Regions from separate parts of the Streptomyces sp. NPDC054872 genome, predicted to be linked through region 1. Evidence: riboswitches for the same ligand, from Rfam matches in the RefSeq annotation. Region 1 holds a riboswitch; each other region holds the start of a gene.
The links. A riboswitch is a leader RNA that binds a small molecule or an ion and turns the genes downstream of it on or off. The one in region 1 is predicted to bind cyclic di-AMP.
Positions count from the first base shown of each region.

Region 2: linked by a shared signal. The riboswitch ahead of ACWGIH_RS14185 (M23 family metallopeptidase) and the one ahead of ACWGIH_RS13640 (M23 family metallopeptidase) in region 1 are both predicted to bind cyclic di-AMP.
Region 3: linked by a shared signal. The riboswitch ahead of ACWGIH_RS42835 (transglycosylase family protein) and the one ahead of ACWGIH_RS13640 (M23 family metallopeptidase) in region 1 are both predicted to bind cyclic di-AMP.
Region 4: linked by a shared signal. The riboswitch ahead of ACWGIH_RS08695 (transglycosylase SLT domain-containing protein) and the one ahead of ACWGIH_RS13640 (M23 family metallopeptidase) in region 1 are both predicted to bind cyclic di-AMP.

Region 1 covers NZ_JBSGYY010000009.1:130,825-135,014, forward strand. Annotated here, with positions in the region: gene ACWGIH_RS13630 (HPr family phosphocarrier protein) at 1-196, shown strand, start outside; partial or broken gene ACWGIH_RS13635 (GntR family transcriptional regulator) at 364-1,067, opposite strand; gene ACWGIH_RS13640 (M23 family metallopeptidase) at 1,281-2,084, opposite strand; cyclic di-AMP (ydaO/yuaA leader) riboswitch at 2,097-2,260, opposite strand; gene ACWGIH_RS13645 (M16 family metallopeptidase) at 2,458-3,843, opposite strand; gene ACWGIH_RS13650 (M16 family metallopeptidase) at 3,840-4,190, opposite strand, start outside.
Region 2 covers NZ_JBSGYY010000010.1:20,661-24,850, forward strand. Annotated here, with positions in the region: gene ACWGIH_RS14175 (PrsW family glutamic-type intramembrane protease) at 1-24, shown strand, start outside; gene ACWGIH_RS14180 (aldo/keto reductase) at 21-965, opposite strand; gene ACWGIH_RS14185 (M23 family metallopeptidase) at 1,134-2,219, opposite strand; cyclic di-AMP (ydaO/yuaA leader) riboswitch at 2,231-2,377, opposite strand; gene ACWGIH_RS14190 (PP2C family protein-serine/threonine phosphatase) at 2,580-3,734, opposite strand; tRNA gene ACWGIH_RS14195 (tRNA-Met) at 3,885-3,958, opposite strand; gene ACWGIH_RS14200 (alginate lyase family protein) at 4,037-4,190, opposite strand, start outside.
Region 3 covers NZ_JBSGYY010000072.1:967-5,156, reverse strand. Annotated here, with positions in the region: gene eno (phosphopyruvate hydratase) at 1-1,272, opposite strand, end outside; gene ACWGIH_RS42835 (transglycosylase family protein) at 1,531-2,238, opposite strand; cyclic di-AMP (ydaO/yuaA leader) riboswitch at 2,242-2,436, opposite strand; gene ACWGIH_RS42830 (transglycosylase family protein) at 2,618-3,610, opposite strand; gene ACWGIH_RS42825 (cytochrome P450 family protein) at 3,785-4,190, opposite strand, start outside.
Region 4 covers NZ_JBSGYY010000005.1:275,735-279,924, forward strand. Annotated here, with positions in the region: gene ACWGIH_RS08690 (PAS domain S-box protein) at 12-1,307, shown strand; cyclic di-AMP (ydaO/yuaA leader) riboswitch at 1,845-2,001, shown strand; gene ACWGIH_RS08695 (transglycosylase SLT domain-containing protein) at 2,004-2,753, shown strand; gene ACWGIH_RS08700 (hypothetical protein) at 2,941-4,047, shown strand; gene ACWGIH_RS08705 (hypothetical protein) at 4,050-4,190, shown strand, end outside.

The DNA.
Region 1 (4,190 bases):
CGGCGTCCCCGTGACGATCGCCAAGGCTGACGGCAACCCCGTGAACGCCGCCTCCATGCTCGCGGTGCTCGGTCTGGGCGCGCAGGGCGGCGAGGAGATCGTGCTCGCCTCCGACGCCGAGGGTGCGGACGCCGCCCTCGACCGTCTGGCGAAGCTGGTCGCGGACGGCCTCGAGGAACTCCCCGAGACCGTCTGACCAAGGCTGGTACTCATACGCCGTAGGGCCCTCCCCCGAAATGGGGGCGGGCCCTACGGCTTTTCTGTCCCCTTTTACCGAATACCGGCACAGGACATCGAAAGCGGAATTCGGGCAGCACAATTACTCCGCCACCGAATAGCACTTCTTTGTATACGGCGCCTGTGTTAATGCCGGAGGCCGACCGTGTTTACGGCATGTTGCGAATCCCTCACACGATCACCGTCGCGGTCCGGTGACCGCGCGGGAAGAAGCGCGGCCGGTGCGCGGCCGTCGTCCGCTCCGTGTGGGCGGCGGTGAGCGACCTGGCCCGCTCCGCGTCCCCGCGGGCCACCGCGTCGACGATCGCGGCGTGCTCGGCCCAGGCTTCGGCGGGAGCTGCCGTCGTCTCGACCACGTACATCCAGGCGATCTTGTGCCGGAGCTGGGTGAGCAGTGCCGTGAGGCCCGGGCTGCCGGATGCCTGGGCGAGCGTCTCGTGGAACCAGCCGCCCAGGGAGCGCAGATCCTCGCTGTGGCCGCGCCTCGACCGCTCCTGGCCGAGCCTGACGAGACCGCGCAGGACCTTCAGGTGCGCCTCCGTGCGGCGCTGGGCGGCGCGGGCCGCGCCCAGGGGTTCCAGGAGCGCGCGGATCTCCAGGAGGTCGGCGGCCTCCTGCTCGGTGGGCTCCGCCACGCACGCGCCCGCGTGCCGGCGCGTGACGACGAAGCCCTCGGCCTCAAGGGTGCGCAGGGCTTCGCGCACTGGGACGCGGGAGACCCCGTAGCGGCGCGCGAGCAGTTCCTCGGTGAGCCGGCCACCCCGCTCGTAGACACCGGAGACGATGTCGTCCCGGATGGCCGTGCATACCGAGTGCGCGGGAATGCGCATGACTGACCTCCGCCTTAATCCCCGCGAAACGCGGTCGATCGACGCCTGGTCTGTGACTCTATTGCAGGGCGGCCGAATTTCCGACGGCAGGCTGAAATCCAGGGATACTTTTGGCCAAAGGAGATACGGGAACGGCGAAAGCCCCGGCTCTCGGGGAGCCGGGGCTTTCGGTGAATCAGGGGCGCTTCACGCGTCCGCCTTGGACCGCCGGGGTCAGACGTTGACGCCGTGCGAGCGGAGGTACGAGACGGGGTCGATGTCCGTGCCGTAGTCCGCGCCGGTGCGGGCCTCGAAGTGCAGGTGCGGGCCGCTGGAGTTGCCGGTGGAGCCGGAGAGGCCGATCTGCTGGCCCGGAGTGACCGTCTGGCCGACCGTGACGCCCAGGGACGACATGTGGCCGTACTGGGTGTACGTGCCGTCGTTCATCTTGATGACCACGTTGTTGCCGTAGGCGCCGCCCCAGCCGGCCTCGACGACGGTGCCGGAGCCGACCGCGTGGACCGAGGTGCCGGATGCGGCGTGGAAGTCGACGCCGGTGTGGCTGCCGGAGGACCACATGGCGCCGCCGGTCTGGTAGCCCGTGGAGACGTACGAGCCGGAGATCGGGGAGACGTAGCTGTTGAGGCGCTTGCGCTCGGCCTCGCGAGCGGCACGCTCCTTGGCCTCGCGCTCCTTCTTGGCCTTGGCCTTCGCCTCGGCCTCGGCCTTGCGCTTCGCCTCTTCGGCCTTCTTCTTCGCGGCCTCTTCGGCCTTCTTGGCGGCCGCGGCGGCGTCGGCGGCCTCCTGCTGGACAGTGGCCTGCGCGTCGATGCTCTCGGCGAGCGAGTCGCCGACGGAGACGGCCTGGGTCAGGCCGGTGTGCTCAAGGGCCGCCGCGTCGTCGGCGGCGAGCGCCGGAGCGGCCAGGCCTCCGATGACACCGGTGGTGGTGAGGGCGGCGACGCCCGCCACGTTCGCGGTCGTACGCGTGAGGCGGCTCGGGCGACGGTGCTTCCCGGTGGCACGGGTGAACGCCATGAAGCGGCTGATCCTTTCCTTCCTTCTCGCCTACCGGGTTAGCTGACGGGTTCGGAGCAGGAAGGTCTCCTACGAGTCCCTCACCTGACGGCAAGGTTCCCGATTCACCCCAAGGGGACATGTGGGTCCCCGGCTCCCCTGGCTCGCGCCGTACGGGGACTCGGCGATGACTGTCCGGTGCCGCGGGTGCGGCGTACTGCATGACGAACAGCCGGGATGACGCTAAGCGGGCCATCTTTCAAACGACAAACGGATCAGAGCTTTTGTAGCGCACGCCACAGGCCAGACACGTAACCTCCATATCAATTCGGACATATGAGGACCCCAGTGATGAATCTCAGCCACTGGGGTCCCGATATGTCCTGACTGTCACTCAGCCCGTGACCACACTCACTTCACCGATGCCGAGGGCCCTGACGGGCTCCTCGATCTGCGCGGCGTCACCGACGAGCACCGTCACCAGGCGGTCCACCGGGAAGGCGCTCACGACGGCGGCAGTGGCCTCCACGGTGCCGGTCGCGGCCAACTGGCGGTACAGCTGGGCCTGGAAGTCGTCCGGCAGGTGCTGCTCGACCTGGTCCGCGAGGGTGGCCGCGACGGACGCCGCCATCTCGTACTTGAGCGGGGCCACGCCCACCAGGTTCTGCACGGCGACATCGCGCTCGGCGTCCGTGAGGCCGTCGGCCGCGAGGGTGCGCAGGACCTTCCACAGGTCGTCGAGCGCGGGACCCGTGGACTCGGTGTCCACGGAGCCGCTGATGGCGAGCATCGCGGCGCCGGTGCCGTCCGGTGCGGAACGCAGGACCTGGGCGAACGACCGTACGCCGTAGGTGTATCCCTTCTCCTCGCGCAGGACGCGGTCCAGGCGTGAGGTGAGGGTGCCGCCGAGGCAGTACGTGCCGAGCACCTGCGCGGGCCAGACGCGGTCGTGGCGGTCCGGTCCCACGCGGCCGATGAGCAGCTGCGTCTGGACGGCTCCGGGGCGGTCCACGATGACGACACGCCCGGTGTCGTCCGCGGTCACCGGGGGCACCGGACGCGGCTCGGCGGTGCCGCCCGTCCAGGCGCCGATGGTGTCGGCGAGCACGGCGTCGAGGTCGACGCCGGTCAGGTCGCCCACGACGACGGCGGTCGCCGTGGCGGGACGCACATGCTTCTCGTAGAAGGTGCGCACCGCCGCCGAGTCGATGGCCGTGACCGTCTCCTCGGTGCCCTGCCGGGGGCGGGACATGCGCGAGGTGGCCGGGAAGAGCTGCCGGGAGAGCTCCTTGGCGGCGCGGCGCCCCGGGTTCGCGGCCTCGTGCGGGATCTCGTCCAGGCGGTTGCGCACGAGGCGCTCGATCTCGCTGTCCGCGAAGGCGGGGGCGCGCAGAGCGTCGGAGAGCAGGCCGAGCGCCTTCGGGAGGCGGGAGACCGGGACTTCGAGGGAGACGCGCACGCCGGGGTGGTCGGCGTGCGCGTCCATGGTGGCGCCGCAGCGGTCGAGTTCCGCGGCGAAGTCCTCGGCGGAGTGCTTGTCGGTGCCTTCGTTGAAAGCCCTCGCCATGATCGTGGCGACGCCGTCGAGGCCCGCGGGCTCGGCTTCGAGCGGCGCCTCCAGGTGGACCTCCACCGCGACGACCTGCTGGCCCGGGCGGTGGCAGCGCAGCACCGTGAGGCCGTTGTCCAGGGTGGCGCGCTCGGGCGCGGGGAAGGCCCACGGCCGTGCGGCGCCGGCCTGGGGCTGCGGATGGAACTGCATCGTTGCGGCCTCGGTCACTTCGCCGCCTCCTGTTCGTCCTCGTCGGTGGCTTCGGTGGCGGCAGCGCCGTCGATGGGCTCGTACACGAGCACCGCGCGGTTGTCGGGGCGCAGGCGGGCCGCCGCGGCAGCCTTGACCTCTTCCGCGGTGACGTCCAGGACGCGCCCGACGGCGGTGAGGGCGAGCTGCGGGTCGCCGAACAGGACGGCGTACCGGCAGAGTTCGTCCGCGCGGCCCGCCACCGTGGAGAGGCGGTCGAGCCACTCGCGCTCCAGCTGTGCCTGGGCGCGCTCCATCTCCTCTTCGGTGGGGCCCTCTTCCGCGAAGCGGGCGAGCTCCTCGTCGACCGCGGCCTCGATGACGGG
Region 2 (4,190 bases), on a different contig from region 1:
GCGTACAACCCCTACCGGGGTTAGGCCGAAGCCGCCGTCAGCGTCGACACCTCGGCGTCCGTCAGTTCGAGCTCGCCCACCGCGAGCAGCGCGGGCAGTTGCTCGACCGTACGGGCCGACGCGATCGGTGCCGCCACCGTCGGCTGGGCCGCGAGCCACGCCAGGGCGACCGTCGCGAGCTCCGCGCCGCGGGCCTCGGCGACCTCGTCGAGCGCGGCGAGCACACGCCGGCCACGCTCGGTCTCCAGGTGCTTGCCGGCGCCCTGGGCCCGCGCGCTGTCGACCGTCGCGCCCGGGCGGTACTTGCCGGTCAGGAAGCCGGAGGCGAGCGCGTAGTACGGGACGGCGGCCAGGCCCGAGCGGGAGGCGACCTGCTCCAGCTGGCCCTCGTACGTGTCGCGCGAGACGAGGTTGTAGTGCGGCTGCAGCACCGAGTAGCGCGCGAGGCCCTCGCGGTCGGAGAAGTCCAGGAACTCCTGGAGCCGCTCGGGGGTCACGTTGGACGCCGCGATGGCGCGCACCTTGCCGGACGTCACCAGGTCGTCGAGGGCACCGATGACCTCTTCGACCGGGACGGTCGGGTCGTCGTAGTGCGTGTAGTACAGGTCGATGTAATCGGTGCGCAGGCGGCGCAGCGACTCCTCGGCACCGGCCTTGATGGTGTTCGCGGACAGGCCCTTGTGGTCGGGGTGGGCGCCGACCTTGGTGGCGAGCACGACGTCGGAGCGGTTGCCGCGCGCGGCGAACCAGTTGCCGATGACGGTCTCGGACTCGCCGCCCTTGTTGCCGTCCACCCAGGCCGAGTAGACGTCGGCGGTGTCGATGAAGTTGCCGCCCGCGGCGGTGTAGGCGTCGAGCACGTCGAAGGACTGCGCCTCGTCGGCCGTCCAGCCGAAGACGTTGCCGCCCAGGGCGAGCGGGAAGACCTCGAGGTCGGAGGAGCCAAGCTTGCGGAGAGAAGTCATGAGGGGATCAACGCCCTTGTGGACCGCGGCATTCCGCACAACGGGATGCCGGTTTCATTCACCGGGACGGCGGCACACGGGAACGGCCGCGCGGTGGGCGGGCATGCCGAACCGGCAGCCCTGACGTCGGGGGGTTGTCGCCAGGACCGCCGGGGATCTCGGGTCGCCTCAGATCGACTGGCCCTTGCCGCGCAGCCACGCCGCCGGGTCGACCCCGGTGGAGTCGCCGCCCGGGTGGACCTCCATGTGGAGGTGCGCGCCGGTGACGTTGCCGGTGGCGCCGACGCGGCCGATGGTCTCGCCGGTGGTGACCTTCTGGCCGGCGCTGACGTTCATCGAGGACTGGTGGCAGAACCAGACCTCGGTGCCGTCGTCGAGTTCGAGGACCGTGCGGTAGCCGTACGCACCCGCCCAGCCGGCTTCCTTGATGGTGCCGGAGTGGACGGCCTTGATGGGCGTGCCCGTCGGGGCCGCGAAGTCCAGGCCGGTGTGGTAGCCGGAGGACCACATGGAGCCGGGCTGACCGAAGGTGCCGGTGAGCGTGTACGAGGCGACGGGGAGGGTGTAGCTCTTCGCGAGCTTGGCCAGGCGCTCCGCCTCGGCCTTCTTCTTGGCCTCGGCCTCGGCTTTCTTCTTCGCGGCGGCCTTCTCGGCGGCGATCTTCTTCTCGGCCGCGGACTGCTTGGCGGCGGCCTGTTCGGCTGCCTGCTTGACGGCGGCTTCCTCGGCGGCCTTCTGGACCGCGTCGTCCGCCTGGTCCTGCTGGTTCTCGGCCTGCTCCATGATGCGGGCCCGCAGTGCCTCGCCCGCGTCCGTGGTGCCCTGCTCGGCGTCGGCGGTGCTGAGGCCCGCGGCGCTGAGGGGCGCGGCGGCGGTCGTCACGCCACTGTCCGCGGAAGCTTCGCCTGACGAGCCGTCGGATATCAAGGACCCCACGCCCGGAAGCGACTTGGCCTCCGGCAGCGAGTCCGTGACGGCCGAGAGGTCCGGCATCGCGATGGAGACCGGGGGCTTGCCGTCCTGCGCGGTGGCGATGCCACCCGCGCCGACGGCGGCGATGACGCCTACGCCGAGGACCGTGGAGCTGCGGGCGAGCCCGCCACCACCCCGCTTGTGGACGCGGTGCCTGCCGCGGACGGGACGGATGGACTCCTCGGTGGGGTTCCATTCCTCCCAGGAATTGTCGTCGTACCCACCGAAATCGTCGTCATTCGGTACGTAAACGCCTTGGGGGGCAGGGCGGTTGGACGCCACGGGGGCGCACTCCTTTCCTTCCTTCTCGCCTACCGGGTTAGCTGACGGGTTCGGAGCAGGAAGGTCTCCTACGAACATCTGGCACGGATGCACAGACGCCCGATTCACCCCAATTAGTGGTTCCCCGGCTCCCTTTCGGGATTAGGCGCGTGCGCGCGGAGCCGACTCGAGTGACGGCTGGGACGACCGCGCTGCGTTATCGAACGTTAATAGACAGCAGGGCGGTATTCCAAGCTGTTCCGGCTGATCGTTAACGCTCACGGCCCGTACTTATCGGGACACCGAGGGCCGGAACGGGGCGAGTTGCCCCCACTTCTTCACACACCGGAGCTTCACATCTCCTTGACAGTACGTCAGTTGTTATGCGGAGTGGTGTCCTTCCGTCACGGCCGGTGACATGGGCCGCCGCACCGCCAGCAACGCCATGTCGTCCGTGCCCCCGCCGCCGGTGTGGCGCCGCACTTCCTCGACGAGCGTCGTCAGGAGCGCGTCGGGTCCGCCGGGCCCCGGGAAGATCCGGCCGCCGAGCCGCGCCGCCGGGTCGTAGAAGTCGCCCCGGACGTCACGCGCCTCGGAGAGCCCGTCGGTGAAGAGCAGCAGCATCGCCCCCGGCGGGAACTCCGTCTCGTCCGCGCGGTCCGGCCAGGCGCCGAGCTCGCCCATCCCGAGCGGCAACGCGGGCTCGGTGGCCGACAGGACGCACAGCCGCCCGTCGCCGCGCAGGAGCAGCGGGCCCGGGTGTCCGCGGTTGATGAGACGCACCGGACCGTCGCCGTGCGGGATCTCCGCGAGGACGGCGGTGGTGAACCCCTCGAAGGCGTCGAGCCCGTCGCGCCGCGTGCCTTCACGCGCGAGGGCACGCTCCAGGCGCTGCGCCACCGCCTCCAGGGTGGTCTCCTGCTCGGCGGCCTCCCGGAACGCCCCGATCACCACGGCCACGGCCGCCACCGCGCCCATGCCCTTGCCCCGTACGTCGCCGACGACGACGCGTACGCCGTGCGGGGTGTCCTGCACGGCGTACAGATCGCCGCCGATGAACGCGTCGGCCTCCGCGGCCTCGTACCGCGCCGCGACATCGAGACCGCCGATGCGGGGGTCCGGCTGCGGCAGCACGGCGCGCTGGGCGGCCTCGGAGATGGAGCGGGCGGATGCGAGCTGTTTGTCGCCGCGGCGTACGACGCGGTTGATGACGACGGCGAGGACGGCGACGGTCACCACCGTGATCAGTTCGGTGGTGGCCTCGACGTCGGTGGCCGTACTGGTCTTGAAGTGCAGGGCGAGCACGGCGGTGCAGGAGGCGACGCCGATGAGGATGGTGCTGAGCAGCGAGTAAAAAGGCGCGGCGATGAGCGGGGCCGCGGTGAACAGGGGCACGGCGGTGAACCTGGGCGGGGTCGACACGTCGTACACGATGCCGAGGACGATGAGCAGCAGGGGGAGAGCCCGCACGAGCGCCCGCTCGTGCCGGACATCGGGACGCTTGCCGCCCCCGCCGTCTCCTCCTCGCTGCCCCACTCACTCAGGGTTCCCGGAGGGGCCGCGTGGGGCGACCGGTGTGGGCCGACCGGGTTACCGGCCGTATTGCTCAGGAACACCGACTTCACCTCGGCGGCGGAAACACCGAAGGCCCGGATCCATTTCTGGATCCGGGCCTTCGGTCTTTAGTAGCGGGGACAGGATTTGAACCTGCGACCTCTGGGTTATGAGCCCAGCGAGCTACCGAGCTGCTCCACCCCGCGCCGTTGAATGCAACTCTACGCCATCAGGGGGAGTGAAAGCGAACCGGCGGCGAACCGCCTACGAACGGGGCCTTCCGCTCACGCGTTCTCGGCGTGCGTCAGCGTCTCCCAGGCCACGAACAGGTCGTCCGTTCCCTCGGGCCGCTGCTCGCGCGTCAGCCTCTCCGTCTCCGGCAGGTCGAGCCGCAGCCGTTCCCGCAGGTGGTTGAGGCCGACCTCGGTGTCGGGCCCC
Region 3 (4,190 bases), on a different contig from region 1:
GAAGCGGGGGAACGCCGAACGGCCCGCGTACACCGCGGCGTCGTCCAGGATCTCCTCGATACGGAGCAGCTGGTTGTACTTGGCGACGCGCTCGGAGCGGGCCGGGGCGCCGGTCTTGATCTGGCCGCAGTTGGTGGCGACGGCGAGGTCGGCGATGGTGACGTCCTCGGTCTCACCGGAGCGGTGCGACATCATGCACTTGAAGCCGCTGCGCTGGGCCATCTCGACGGCGTCGAGGGTCTCGGTCAGCGAGCCGATCTGGTTGACCTTCACCAGGAGGGCGTTGGCCGACTTCTCCTCGATGCCGCGGGCGAGGCGCTCCGGGTTGGTGACGAAGAGGTCGTCGCCGACGAGCTGGACCTTGTCGCCCAGCTTCTCGGTGATGACGTTCCAGCCGGCCCAGTCGTCCTCGAACAGCGGGTCCTCGATGGAGACGAGCGGGTACGAGGCGACGAGCTCCTCGTAGTACTCGGTCATCTCGGCGGCCGAGCGGGACTTGCCCTCGAAGTCGTACGAGCCGTCCTTGTAGAACTCGGACGCGGCGACGTCGAGCGCGAGCGCGATCTGCTCGCCGGGGACGTAACCGGCCTGCTTGATGGCCTCGAGGATGAGGTCGAGCGCGGCGCGGTTGGAGTCCAGGTTCGGGGCGAAGCCGCCCTCGTCGCCCAGGCCCGTGGAGAGGCCCTTGTCCTTCAGGACCTTCTTCAGCGTGTGGTAGACCTCGGTGCCCCAGCGCAGGGCCTCGGAGAACGACTCGGCGCCGATCGGCGCGATCATGAACTCCTGGATGTCGACGTTCGAGTCGGCGTGCGACCCGCCGTTCAGGATGTTCATCATCGGAACGGGCAGCAGGTGCGCGTTCGGGCCGCCGAGGTAGCGGAAGAGCGGGAGGTCGGAGGCCTCCGACGCGGCGTGCGCGACGGCGAGCGAGACGCCGAGGATGGCGTTGGCGCCGAGCGAGCCCTTGTTGTCGGTGGCGTCGAGGTCGAACATCGCCTGGTCGATCAGGCGCTGCTCGGTGGCGTCGTACCCGACGAGCTCCGGGCCGATCTGCTCGATGACGGCGAGGACGGCCTTCTCCACGCCCTTGCCCATGTAACGGTTGGGATCACCGTCACGGAGTTCGATGGCCTCGAAAGCACCGGTGGACGCACCGGACGGAACGGCGGCACGACCCGTGCTGCCGTCGTCGAGGCCGACCTCGACCTCGACCGTGGGGTTGCCTCGGGAGTCCAGGATTTCCCGGGCTACGACGACGTCGATGGACGGCACGAGCATCTCCTTCTGGGATGTGACGCGGGTACGCGAGGCGTTGGCCTCGCGGACACGAGCCTAACCGGCTCCCGGACAACAGCCAGCCGACCGACCGTCCTGTGGACAAACCGAGAGCGAAATGTTTACGAACGGAACAAACATACCCCGCCCCGGTGCGTACGGGGGATACGCGCACCGGGACGGGGTGGACCCGTGGGGACGGGGGGTGGGGCGGGCGGCGCCTCCGCCGAAGCGCCGCCCGCCTCCCCCGGCGTCCTAGCTCAGGTGGAGCTGCTGGCCGGGGTAGATCATGTCGGCGTTGTCGATGATGTCGCCGTTGAGCTTGTAGACCTTGTGCCAGCCGCCCTTGACGTCCTTGGCATCGGCGATCTTGGAGAGGGTGTCGCCCTTCTTGACCTTGTACTCGCCGTCGCCCTTCTTGACCGTCTTGCCGGTCGGGGTCTCGACGGTCTTCTTGGACTCGGCCTTCGGGGCGGCCTCGGCCTTCGGAGCGGCCTGCTGCGGCTGCTCGGTCTGGGCGCTGGGCTGGCTCTTGGGCTGCTCCTGGGTCTGCTGCGGGGCGCTCTCCTGCGCACCGCCACCCTCGTTGGAGGCGCCCGAGAGGCCGACGCCGCAGCTCGGCCAGGCACCCTTGCCCTGACCCGCGAGGACCTTCTCGCCTATCTCGATCTGCTGGGCCTTGGAGGCCTTGTCGGCGGTGGGCGCGTACTTCGTGCCGCCGTACGCGGCCCAGGTGGACGACGAGAACTGCAGGCCGCCCGTGTAGCCGTTGCCGGTGTTGATCGACCAGTTGCCGCCGGACTCGCACTGCGCGACGGCGTCCCACTCGGAGTTCGTGGCGGCGGAGGCCTGGCCGGCCGCCATCAGCGGGGCTGCGACCGCGACACCGGTGACGCCGGCGAGCGTGGCGACGCGGGTGGCCTTGGACGGGCGGCGGTGCTTGCCCTTGCTGGAAAACAGCATGAGTGATCCCCTCACCGACGCCTGCGAGGTGAGCTGTCGGGTTCGGGCCGATGAAGTTGCCCGGCCGCGCTTCCTGAGCGCGACTTAACCCCTAGCCGTTCCTGGCCGTCTCCCCGCCTCGCTCTCGCGAGGCCGTTCAACGGCCGGGCCCGGCGGAAACCTTGGTTCCCCCGCTCCTGCCTACGGCGCTTGCGCGACGACTGTTCCCGAACGGCCGTTGGCAGGACTCGGCGTACCGACCGGCGGGGCCCGCTGTGGCGAGCGGTCACGACCGTAGTCATGCCAACGGCCGATTTCCAAAGACGATCAGGGCTTCTGAGACCCATGTCTCACTTACGCCAATTGGGACAACGAGCGCAAAGCGACTCGTCAACTACCCTTACTTTTCGCCCAAATCGAGGCTCTGACCGGGAAGGATGAGATCGGGGTCGGAGCCGACGGACTTCTCGTTCCCGGCGTACAGCTCGGTCCACCCGCCCTTCACGTCGAGGTCGTCGGCGATGACCGAGAGGCTGTCCCCGGAGCGGACCGTGTACGTCCCGTCGGAGACGTCGTGCTCGCGCTCGTCGCCGCGGGAGGCGTGCCGGCCCGAACCCTCGCGCGCGGAGCCTTCGGATGCCTCGTCGTCGGCGCTGCCGCCGCGGTGGCGGCCTTCGCCCTCGCCGGTGGAAGGCTCGGCGGCGGGCGAAGTGTCCTCGTCGCGCCCGGACTTGTCCGGGTCGCCGGACTTGGTCGAGTCACCCGAGTCATCCGACTTGCCCGAGTCGTCGTGATTCTTGTCTCGTGACGCGTCGTCGGCGTCGGGCTTCTGGGACGGCTCGGCATCGTCCGAGGGCTCGACCGACTCGGACGGCTCGTCGGACTCACCGGAGCCCTTCGAGTCCTTCGGACCCTTCGAGTCCGTCGAGCCCTCCGAGTCCTTGGAGTCACTCGACTCCGACGGCTCGCCAGAAGGAATCGCGATCGGAGCGCCCGGGTCGACGTCGGCGGCGGCGCCGTCCTGGGTGAGCCCCGCGACCGGCGCGCAACTCGGCCAGGCCTTGGTCCCCTGGTCGTCGAGGACCTTCTCGGCCACGGAGATCTGCTGCGAACGGCTCGCCTGATCGGCGCTCGGTGCGAAGTCGAGGCCGCCGTGCTCCTCCCAGGTCTGCTGCGAGAGCTGGAGTCCGCCGTAGTAGCCGTTGCCCGCGTCCGCGCTCCAGGCTCCGCCGCTCTCGCACTCCGCGAGCTTGTCCCACGTGGCGGTGTCCGCCGCGCTCGCGCTGGTGGCGCCGAGCAGCGGGATGGCGATGGCCGACCCCGCCACTCCTGCCGCGACGATCAGGGCCGGGGCCTGGCGGGGGCGTCGGTGACGACCATTGCCGGAGAGCATGCGGTTGCCTTTCGCGTGACTGGAGCGACGACTGCGGCACGGGATGCCGAGTCGTCGGTGAACGTAGCGGCAGTCGAACGCTTGTCACAAGTCGATGCAGCGGAGATCACGTGAAAGTCACAGTCTTGACGGTCCGTCAGCTAAACGTCGTTTCGGGGGCTTCTCATTCGCCGATTATTTGCTCTGCTGTGCGGGTGTGAACTCCACGGGAAGCGTGCGGAGTCCACGCATGATGAGGCCGCCACGCCACCTCAAATCACCAGGTTCCGCCGCGAGACGCAGGTCAGGGAGGCGCCGCAGGAGGGTCGCGAGGGCGGCCTGCCCTTCGAGCCTGGCCAGTGGTGCGCCGAGACAGTAATGAATGCCATGGCCGTAGCCGAGGTGTTGGTTGTCGCGGCGGGAGAGGTCGAGCGTGTCCGGTCGGTCGAATCGTGCGGGGTCGCGATCGGCGGCTGCGAGGACCACGAGGACGGGGTCGCCGGCGGCGATGTCCTCCCCTCCGACGGTCAGCGGCTCGGTGGCGTACCGCCAGGTGGCGAGTTCGACGGGCCCGTCGAAGCGGAGGAGTTCCTCGAGTCCC
Region 4 (4,190 bases), on a different contig from region 1:
GAGAAACGACTGTGAACGACTCCAATCTCAAGGCACTGCTCGAACACCTGCCTGCGTTCTGGTGGGAGGTGGACCAGCCGTGGCAGGTCCTGGAGAGGGGAGGCGGCGCCTTCGCCGACACCGGGACCGCGCAGCGCTTCCTGGAGCGCATGCACGAGGAACTCTCGGACCCGGGGCATCCGCCGGAGGAGGTCAGCTGGCAGGCGCAGTTCGACGGGCGCACCTTCGACGTGAGCTGGCCTCTGGACGAGACCCGCGCCCACCGTCGTACGCGTGGTCTCGCGGTGGAGGTCGACGCGCACGCCCCGCACCGGTACACCACCTTCGCGGACCTCGTCGATCTCGCCCCGGCCGCCGCGTTCATCCGGGACCGCGCAGGACGCTATCTGTGGGCCAACCACGCCTACGCACACCTCTACGGCACCACGCCCAAGGAACTCACCGGCAGATACATCGAAGACTTCGACGCCCCTGCCGAGGCCGTCCAGTTCCGCGCCCTGGACCAGGAGATCCTCACCCGGGGCACTCCGGTGCGGCACACCCTCGGCTATCGCCGACCGGACGGCAGCGTCGGCCAGGCAGCCGGGCACCGCTTCCCCGTGCGGGAGAACACGGAGGCTTGCGTCGCCGGAATCTATGTGGACATCACGGACCACCTGCGCGCCCTGGTCCAACGCCAGGAGGCGGAGGAGAACCTGCAGGCGCTGCGGGACCACAGCGGTCTGCCCTGCGCGCTCCTTTCGGCCAACGGGCGGGTGATCGAGGCGAGTTCGGCGGCCGCCGATCTCTTCCACGTCGGCCTGCCCGATCTGGTCGGCCGTCGCGCGCACACGCTGCTCGCTCCCGCCCCTGCCTCCGACCTCGATCAGCTGCACCGCAGATGGAACGGTCTGATAGCCCGCCGCACCAGACGGGTGGAGACATCCGCCGTGCTCGTCGACGCCCGGGGGCGGCAACGCCGCGCGCAGCTGCACCTGACGACGGTCGGCCATTCCGCTGCGCACGCCCGTCACGTCTGGGCCGTCGTCACGCATCAGAGCCTCGCTCACGAGGCCCACCCCTCGCTCACGGCCGCACAGATCCGCATCCTCTCCCTCCTGGCGGAGGGCAGCAGCAACAGTGACATCGCCGCCTCGCTGCGGCTGTCCCGGCAGACGGTGGACTACCACCTGAGCCGCCTGCGGCAACTCCTGGGCGCCACGACCCGCCCCGCCCTGGTCGCCCGGGCGTACGTCCTCGGCATCCTCGCCCCGCGCGCCTGGCCCCCGCGTTCGGCCACGGCAGCCCATCCGCTCAGCTCTGCCTGACGGGCAGAATCCAGGACCCGGGAGTCAACACCGCTAAATTGCCCGGCTCCTGACGCGAACTAGCCTTTTCCGCTTGCCAACTGGGCGCCGCAGACATGGCGGTTGGGGAATTGCCACCCACCGCCCGACTCCGATCCGCTCCCCGGCGACGAACTGAGGCCTTTATCGAGCGCCGCCATAAGACGCCCACCGCTGGGCACACACCAAAAGGCAGTGCCCGTTTTGACACGAAAAATGGGCATCGCAGTATGTCCGGTTTTGCGAATAAGGACACTTCTACACCCACTTGGCATCGCGACGCAGTGGAATGAGTCACACCCGCGGAACGAGCTCCAAAGGGCCGCTCGGCGCATTTTCGTTTCACCCAAACAAAGTTGAGGCTAATTGATCAATGAGCCCACGAGCCGCGAACTCCGGGAATGGGCCTCGCGCATTCCCGGAGAAAATTCCGCCCTTGTTCCGTCCGGGCATTCTCGCCTAACCTCACCGTCAATCCGGATGGAACGCCGAATCCTGCCGCTGTCCGGAAACCCTTCCCGTACTCACTCACTTACGCACGGCAGGAGCGGGGGACCCAGGTAAGCCGCCGATCCGGATTCCGGAACGGCTCGGGGTGAAGTCGCATTCACAGTGCGACCGGACATCTCCCGTCCGAACCCGACAGCTCACCTCGTAGGCGACGGAGAGGAATTCGTCATGCCTGCAAAGGGTAAGCACCGCCGTCCCAAGTCCAGCTCGCTCAGCCGGGGCATCGCCGCGGCAGGCACGGGCGGCGCCGTGCTCGTCCTCCCGGTGATCGGCGCGACCGCCGCCGCCGCGGCGCAGCCCGCGGCGGCCGCCAAGCCCGCCGCCGCCCCCAAGACGTACGTCGTCGCCGCGGGAGACTCTCTCGCCAAGATCGCCCGCGAGCACTCCGTCAGCGGCGGCTGGAAGAAGCTGTACGAGGACAACCGCAGCATTCTGGGCGCCGACCCGAAGCTGATTCACCCCGGCCTCAAGATCACCGTCGGCCAGAAGGCTCCGGCGGACGACGCGGCCGCCTCCAAGGCGTCCGACGAGCGGGCGGACCGCTCCGAGCGCTCGAATGCCGCCAAGCCCGCCGTCGCCCCGGCGAAGAAGACGTACGCCAACAACCTCGACGGCTGGATCAGGGAGTCGCTCGACGTCATGGCCCAGCACGGCATCCCCGGCACGTACGAGGGCATCCACCGCAACGTCATGCGCGAGTCCTCCGGCAACCCGCTGGCCATCAACAACTGGGACGTCAACGCCGCCGCGGGAACCCCGTCCAAGGGGCTCCTGCAGGTCATCGGCCCCACCTTCGACGCCTACCACGTGACCGGCACCTCGCTGGACAGCTACGACCCGGTCGCCAACATCACCGCCGCCTGCAACTACGCGGCCGACCGGTACGGCTCGATCGACAACGTGAACGGTCCCTACTAGGGAAACCCGGTCTGGATCGCCCTGAGCCCCGGCACGCGCTGCGTCCGGGGCTCAGGGCTGCCCGCACCCCCCGGGCACGGGCCCGGAGAATCGCTCCCTGGACGCACCGCGAATTGGCATGCACCCGTCTATTCACGGACGGGTGCATGCCCATAAGGTGAGCGACCTTCGCGTTCTGGGGGGTCTCATGAACGGTCTCCGTGCGGTCGTCATCTGCCTTGTCATCGCGTGCACCGCGGTCGTCACACCCGTCACGCTCGTATCTCCTGCCGCGGCTGTGCCGTCCGCCGAAGCCGACGCGCCGCGCGTGACGCCGAGCTGGTCGGCGCTGCCGGTGCCCGCGGCCGCACCCCCCGTGACCGTGTCCGATCTTGCCGCCCGCGGCCCGGGCGAGGCCTGGGCGACCGGGTACGAGCACACCACCGACTGGGTGCGGCCGATGCTGTACCGGTGGGACGGCTCGGCATGGAGCCGGGACAGCAGCTTCCCCGGCGCCGAGAAGTCGGGCTGGCTCGGCAAGGTGCAGTTCGTCGGCAAGGAAACATGGATCTTGCACAACCGCGAGGGAACGGGCGAGATCCTGCGCCGGTCCGCGGGAGGGGCGGAAGGGTGGAGCACCATCCCCCTGCCGCAGACCTTGTGGACCTACCAGGACTTCGCCGCCGTGCCCGGTGCCGCGTGGGTGGTCGGTGAGGACGACACCGGGCTGAAGGTCCTGCACTACGACGGCTCCGGCTGGACCACACAGTCCACCCCCGAGGGCGTGCTGTACGTGATGGGGATCACCGCGCGCACGGCCACCGACGCCTGGGCCTGGGCGGACACCACCAGCGGGACCACCGTCCTGCGCTGGGACGGCACCGCCTGGCGGGACGCGAAGGTGCCGCTGCCGCCGAACAGCAACGTCCACACGATGCTGCTCGAACCCTCCGGCCGCGTCACTGTCGGCGGCAGCCAGTACACCGACGGCGCGCCGCGCACCTACCTCATGACCTGGAACGGCCACACCTGGCGCACCACCTACCCGCCCCTGGGCGACACCTACACCGAGGCCATGGTGCGCGGTCCGGACGGCGCGTTGTGGCTGCCCGTGCGCAGCGACCGCGCGTTCCAGTCGAAGTACGCGCGGGTCAACGGCTCCCGCACCACCTTCTCCTACGGTCTTGAGCGCACGAACGCCATCGACGTGAAACCGCGAGCGCTGACGAGGGCCGGGTCAGCGCTGCTGTCCTTCGGGACCGTCGAGATCTACGGCTCGAAACCGAACCTGATGAGCGAGCGGCTGGGAGGCTGACCATGGTGCGCCGACTTCTCGTCGCGGTCCTCGCCGTCGCGATGACCGCCATCACCGTCATGAGCTCGGCCGCGGCGGAGCCCACTGCCTGGCGACACGTCCCGGTGCCGGCCCAGATACGCCCGCAGGCCGGGCTGAACGAG